2 regions of the Micromonospora sp. NPDC093244 genome follow, and region 2 is predicted to be linked to the other one. Evidence: riboswitches for the same ligand, from Rfam matches in the RefSeq annotation. Region 2 holds a riboswitch; the other holds the start of a gene.
What was found. Region 2 has a riboswitch for thiamine pyrophosphate ahead of AB0N27_RS00465 (ECF transporter S component). Riboswitches for the same ligand answer to the same signal wherever they lie in the genome.
Positions count from the first base shown of each region.

Region 1: it holds a riboswitch for thiamine pyrophosphate, as region 2 does, so the genes downstream of both, thiE (thiamine phosphate synthase) here and AB0N27_RS00465 (ECF transporter S component) in region 2, are expected to answer to the same signal.

Region 1 covers NZ_JBFBEO010000007.1:210,792-214,193, reverse strand. Annotated here, with positions in the region: gene AB0N27_RS27100 (ThuA domain-containing protein) at 1-1,145, opposite strand, end outside; TPP riboswitch at 1,440-1,549, shown strand; gene thiE (thiamine phosphate synthase) at 1,544-2,167, shown strand; gene thiO (glycine oxidase ThiO) at 2,164-3,285, shown strand; gene thiS (sulfur carrier protein ThiS) at 3,276-3,402, shown strand, end outside.
Region 2 covers NZ_JBFBEO010000001.1:90,136-93,537, reverse strand. Annotated here, with positions in the region: gene AB0N27_RS00480 (SIS domain-containing protein) at 1-78, opposite strand, end outside; gene AB0N27_RS00475 (AAC(3) family N-acetyltransferase) at 75-881, opposite strand; gene AB0N27_RS00470 (alpha/beta hydrolase) at 878-1,735, opposite strand; TPP riboswitch at 1,843-1,947, shown strand; gene AB0N27_RS00465 (ECF transporter S component) at 2,021-2,608, shown strand; gene AB0N27_RS00460 (ABC transporter ATP-binding protein) at 2,745-3,402, shown strand, end outside.

The DNA.
Region 1 (3,402 bases), on a different contig from region 2:
TTGCGCGTGACGCCGTCGTTCGGCGCGTAGTACAGGTACACCCACTTGTTCGTGGCGAAGTTCGGGTCGAGCCGGATGCCGATCAGGCCGTCCTCGTTGCCGGTGAAGACGTCCAGGTCGACGGCCGTGACGGTGTTGCCGGTGTCCGGCTTGACGATCTGCACCCGACCGTCGCGCTCGATGTAGAAGACCCGCCCGTCGGGGGCGATGTCCAGTTCCATCGGGTTGCTGGTGTTGCTGTCCAGGGCGACCTTCTCGAAGTTCGACGTCTTCGAGGCGCCGCAGTCGGCGTCGACCACGCCGGCCGCCGTCTGGATGCCGCCGAGCAGGTGCTTGAGGAACTCGGGCTCGGCGTACGACTCGCGGGTGTGCCCACCGCCCGTGTACCAGGAACGACCGCCGTCGAAGTCCTGACACCAGGCGGTCGGGTGGTCGGCGCCCATCGCGCCCGCGCCCGGGGTGTAGCTCTTCTCGTCCAGGCTGGCCAGCACGTGCACGTCCGGCCGGGGGTTGGTCTGGAAGTTGTACCACTCGTCGAACCGGGACCAGCGGTCCGGAAGCTCGGCCGTCGACGGGTGGGCGTGGTCCTCCACCTTGACCGTGGCCTGCTGGTTCTGGGGGTGGTTGGCGAAGTACGCGCCGACCAGGTCGCCGTACCAGGCCCAGCTGTACTCGGTGTCCGAGGCGGCGTGGATGCCCACGTAACCGCCGCCGGCCTTCACGTACCGCTCGAAGGCGGCCTGCTGGTCGGCGTCGAGCACGTCGCCCGTGGTGGAGAGCCAGATCACCGCCTTGTACTTCGCCAGGTTGGCGTCGGTGAATACCGCACCGTCCTCGGAGTTGTCCACCGTGAATCCGTTGGCGGCGCCGAGTTGTTGGATGGCGGCGACGCCTGTCGGGATGGAGTCGTGCCGGAAGCCGGCGGTCTTGGAGAAGACCAGCACCGAGTAGGGGTCGGCGGCGGCGGCCTTCGGCGCCTTCGGCACCACCTGGGTCACCGGGGTCGCGGCTTGCGCGTCGCGCGGGGGGATCTGGGCGGCGGCGGGGGCCGCCTGCGCCGGGGACCCGAGCAGGGTCGTCGACGCGAGGGCCAGGGAGATGAGGGTCGCGGTGATGGGTTTTCGGGCACGACGAGAACGGGACACGCCGCCTCCAATGTCGCAGTGGACAGGAATACGCGGGGGCCGGCTCGCCGAAGACCGTCCCAGGTGGAGCCGGTCGGGGACACCGTGCCAGGGCGTCCACGCCGGCATTTTGTCGAATCGCTGAACAAATTAGTTCGCGGGGATCAATGTCCGGCAAGATGCCGGCAGGTAACGGTTCTGCAACAGGGGGCGACATTCCGAACAGGACCGGGAGAAAGCACCCTGTCGATTTGGCCGTACCCGGCAGTCGACCCCTCCCTTGGCAGGCCGACGGATCTGTCGTACGGTGACACGCAAGTAACCCACGGGAGCCCGGTGTACCGGGCTGAGAGGGGGGCTGACAGCCCCCGACCGTCGAACCTGATCCGGGTAATGCCGGCGCAGGGAGGAGCGTTGCCGTGCCGTCCCTTGGACGACTGCATCTGATCACCGACACCCGGCCCGGGTGCGACCCCCTCGGCGTGGTCCGCGCCGCCCTCACGAAGGCCCGCGCCGACCTGGTGGTGCAGGTCCGCGTCGAGGACTCCGCCACCGACCGCGAGGCGTACGAGCTGACCCGTGCGGTCCTGGCGCTGTGCACGTCGTACGGGGCGACCTGCCTGGTCAACGACCGTCTGCACGTGGCGCTCGCGGCCGGTGCCGCCGGTGGGCACGTCGGAGCCGACGACCTGCCGGTCACCGCCGCCCGACACGTGCTCGGTCCCACCGGCGTGCTGGGCGCCACCGCCCGCGAGCCGAGGAGCGCTGTCGACGCTGTCGTCGCCGGGGCCAACTACCTGGGCGTCGGGCCGTGCCACACCACAAGCACCAAACCGGGACTGCCCGACCCCATCGGCCCCGACGGGGTACGCGCGGTCGCCGACGCGGTCGACGTCCCGGTCATCGCGATCGGCGGGGTGACCGCCGCCCGGGTGCCGGCGCTGCTCACCGCCGGGGCGTACGGGGTCGCGGTGGTCGGCGCGATCTCCACCGCCGCCGATCCGGCCCGCGCCACCGCCGAGCTGCTGCGGGCACTGGCGTGACAGGCGACGGCACCGCCGTCGACGTGGCGGTGGTGGGGGCCGGGCCAATCGGGCTGTCCATCGCCTGGCGGTTGGCCGCCCGAGGGCTTCGGGTGGTGGTGCACGATCCGGCCTCCGGGTCGGGGGCCTCGGCGGTGGCCGCAGGCATGCTCTCCCCGGTCGCCGAGGCGTACTTCGGTGAGCGGCAGCTGACCGGGCTGCTGCTGGCGTCCGCCGCGCGCTGGCCGGCGTTCGCCGCCGAGCTGACCGAGGCGACAGGCGTCGAGTTCGGCTACCGGACCGAGGGCACCCTGATGGTCGGCCTGACCGGTGACGACCTGGCCGAGGCGCGGCGGCTGTGGGCGTACCAGCAGGACCTTGGTCTGCCGGTGACCCCGCTGCTGCCCAGCGGTCTGCGCGACCGCGAGCCGGCGCTCGCGCCGAGGGTGCGCGGCGGGGCGCTCGCGCCCACCGACCACCAGGTCGATCCCCGACTGCTGGTGCCGGCCCTGCGCACGGCCGCGCAGCGGGCCGGCGCGGTGCTCGTGCCGCGACCGGTCCGCCGACTGTCCGACCTGGACGCACGGGTCACAGTGGTCGCCGCCGGCTGCGGCGCCGCCGCGCTCACCGGGCTGCCGGTGCGGCCGGTGAAGGGCCAGATCCTCCGGCTGCGCGCGCCGGGCGGCGTCGCGCCGGGCTTCCGGCACGTCATCCGGGGGTACGCCGACGGTGAGCAGGTGTACGTGGTGCCCCGCGCCGACGGCGAGGTGGTGCTCGGCGCGACGGTCGAGGAGCGCACGGACACCACAGTCACCGCCGGTGCCGTGCTGCGGCTGCTCCGCGCCGGCGTCGACCTGCTGCCCGAGCTGGCCGAGTACGACCTGGTCGAGGCCGCCGCGGGTCTGCGCCCCGGCACCCCCGACAACGCGCCGGTCCTCGGGCCGCTGCCCGGCCGGCCGGACGTACTAGCCGCCACCGGGCACCACAGGCACGGCATCGTGCTCACCCCGGTCACCGCCGACCTGATCGGGGACCTGGTGCTCACCGGCGTACCCGATCCGCTGCTCGCGCCCTTCGGAGCGGACCGGTTCGCCGGCTTCGGACCTGATCGGACGATGGAGGGGGACCAGTGGAGTTGACTGTGAACGGGACCGGTCGCAGTGTGGCCGCTGGTACGTCGGTGGCCGACCTCGTCGGCGACATCGCCCCGCAGCACAGGGGAGTGGCGGTCGCCGTCAACGGCGAGGTGGTGCCCC
Region 2 (3,402 bases):
CGCCTCCCGCTGACTGGCGGTCACCAGGCCGATCGTCTCGGTCACCACGGCCAGGTAGTCCTCGGCACTTACCGTCATGCGTCCTCCGTCGTCCGGTTGCGGGCCAGCCACCGCACCGCGAAGTCGACAGCCGCCCGCTGGCGCATCAACCTGCCGGTTCCGGCGCCGACAGGTCCGGCGCGAACCGCACCCGTGGCCTCCAGATCCGTGCCCAAGGCGGCGAAGTCGCCCGCGTCGAGCCGTACGTCCTGCCACCACACCCACTCCCGGCCGCCGTCGGCTGTGCGAACCGCGGCACCGACCCGCTCACGGGGCGAGCCAGGGCAGCGGTACTCGGCCAGGTGCAGCGAGGTACTCGCGGAGTGGCCCACACCGAGCAGCAACACGTCCGCGTCCAGCTCGTAGAGCCGGGCCAGCGGCGAGCCCTCACCGAGCATGTCGGCCCGGGCGTGCCCGGCCACCACCTGCTCGGCGGCCGGCCCGAGTGCCGCGAACGACACGTGCGGATGCGAACTGCGCAGGGCGCCGGGCCAGCCACGGACCGTCTCGGCGAGCACGCCCATGAACCGGCTCGGCGTGACCGCCGGGTCGAAGCCCGGCATCTCCGAACGGATCAGCGGCCACCAGTCCGCCGGCACCGGTGGGTTGCGCCACTGCGCGGGATCGCTGTTCTCCGGCGTGTGCGTGGGCACCACGACCGTGCCGTCCGGGCCGAGCGCGTCGCGCAGGGCGAGCACCACCGCCTGCGGCCCACCGCAGACGAAACCCAGCGGGCGCAGCCCGGCATGGACCAGCACCGTCGACCCTGGGCGTACGCCCAGCAGGCGCAGCTGCTCGGCGATCGAACGCCGGGTGCCGGGCCCGCCGGTGTCCGTCGTCATGACGCGTCTTCGACCGGCACGGCTCCGGCCGTTCCGCCGGCCCGGGCCAGGATCGCCTCGGCGAGCGGGCCGGGGGCGGCGTCCGGGATCCAGTGGGTCACCCCGCTCAGGGGTACGAAGCGGTAGTCGCCTGTGACGTTGGCGGCACACGCGTCAGCGGCGGCGCGGCCGATCGCCACGTCCCGGTCGCTCCACACGTACGTGGTGGGCACCCCGACCGGACCGACGCCGGCCAGGTCGGAGCCGGACATCGCCCGGTACCAGTTCAGGGCGGCGGTGAGCGCGCCCGGCTCTCGCATCGGATCGGCGTAACGGTCCACCCGGGACGCGTCCCCCACACCGCCGAGCATCTTGCGCAGGGCAGTCGCGTTGAGGGCCAGCAGCACCTTCTCCGCCTTGCCCGGCATCCGGAACAGCGCCATGTACGACGAGCGCGCCTTCTGCTGCGTGTCGGTACGCAGGGCGTGCGCCATCGCCGCGGGATGGGGCACTGACACCGCCGTGAGCGTGCGGACCCGCTCGGGATGCCCGGCGGCCACCGCCCAGGCAACGACCGCGCCCCAGTCGTGACCGACCAGGTGGACGGCGTCCAGACCGAGCACGTCGAGCACCGCCACCACGTCGGCCACCAGTTCGGGGATCCGGTACGCGGGCACCGCCTCCGGCCGGGCACCAGGCGAGTAGCCACGCTGGTCCAGCGCGTACGTGCGCAGCCCGGCCGCGTGCAGTGCCGGCACGACGTCGTCCCACTCGCCGCTGTGCTGGGGGAAGCCGTGCAGCAGCAGGACGGGTTCACCGTCCGGCGGTCCACCGGCGCGTACCTCGAACGTGAGACCTCGTGCGTCGACCCGCATGATCGTGAGCCTACCCAGCCGGCGTCCGGCCGGCAGGACGCCGACGTCGGGTGGACGCCCTGCTGGGCCGGCACCCCTTGTCGGTGCTAGCGTCAGCGAGACAACTTCATATCCGACAGGGGAGCGCACAGCGCTGAGAGTGCGGGTACGCCCGCAGACCCTCGAACCTGATCTGGGTAATGCCAGCGCAGGGAGTTCGGTCGACCTCCAGCCGCGCCGCCGTCCGGTGCCACCGGACGCGGCGTGCGTCTTGCCTGGTTCTCTTTCGTGAACTGGGAGCACAGCATGGACAACACCACAAACCGTTGGCGGACCATCGACATCGTGGTCGCCTCGGTGATCGCGGTGGCCTTCGGCGTCATCTTCTGGGCCTGGGGCCTGGTCTGGAGCGCCACCGAGGGGGCGTTCGCCTTCTTCCCGCCGGCGCAGACCCTGCTCTACGGAGTCTGGCTGATGCCGGCAGTCATCGGCGGCCTGGTCATCCGCAAGCCCGGCGCCGCGCTCTACTGCGAGACCGTGGCGGCGGTCCTCTCCGCGCTGCTGGGCAGCCAGTGGGCGGGCACGGTGATCCCGCAGGGCATCGTGCAGGGCATCGGCGCCGAGTTGGCGTTCGCCGCCTTCCGGTACCGGTCGTTCCGCCTGCCGACAGCCGTGCTGGCCGGCGCGCTCACCGGCCTGAGCGCCGCGCTGTTCGACTTCTTCGTCTGGAACGTCGACTACGCGCTCGGCGACTACCGCATCCCGTACGCGCTGCTGACCATCGTCAGCGCCACAGTGATCGCGGGCGCCGGCGGCTGGCTGCTCACCCGCGCCCTGGCCAACACCGGCGCCCTGGACCGCTTCCCGGTAGCCCAGGAACGAGCCCTCATCTGAAACGCCCGCACAGGGCGGCGCCCGCACAGGGCCACGCGCCCGCGCGGGTTGATCAAGAGGTTCGCGTCACCGCAGCGCCGCTTTCTGACGCGAACCTCTTGATCACCGGGTGAAGGACGGGATGGGGGTGGGGTCGGTGGGCGGGGTACTGCTGCGCGGGTTCGGGTGGCGGCACGCGGGGCGGCGTGCCTGGGCCCTGCGCGGCGTCGACCTGCGGGTCGAGGACGGCGAACGACTCCTGCTGCTCGGGCCCTCCGGAGCCGGCAAGAGCACGCTGCTCAGTGCGCTGGCCGGGCTGCTGCCCGACGATTCCGGCGAGCAGGAGGGCACCGTCGAAATCGACGGACTCGACCCCCGCAAGGCTCGGGAACGCGTAGGCATCGTCTTCCAGGACCCGGAGACGCAACTGGTGATGGCCCGCAGCGGCGACGACGTGGCGTTCGGGCTGGAGAACCGGGGCGTACCCACCGACGAGATCTGGCCCCGCGTCGACGAGGCGCTGCGCCGGGTCGGGTTCCCGTACCGCAGGGACCGCAACACGGCAGCGCTCTCCGGCGGTGAACAGCAACGCCTGGCCCTGGCCGGCGCGCTGGCCCTGCGGCCCGGCCTGCTGCTGCTCGACGAGCCGACAGCCAACCTCGACCCGGCCGGCGCCACACTGGTCCGGCAGGCGGTGGCCGGCGCGTTGGACGCCGACACCACGCTGATCCTCGTCGAGCACCGGGTCGCCGAGGCGTTGCCGCTTGTCGACCGGGTGGTAGTCCTGGAACCCGGCGGCGGGGTCCGCGCCGACG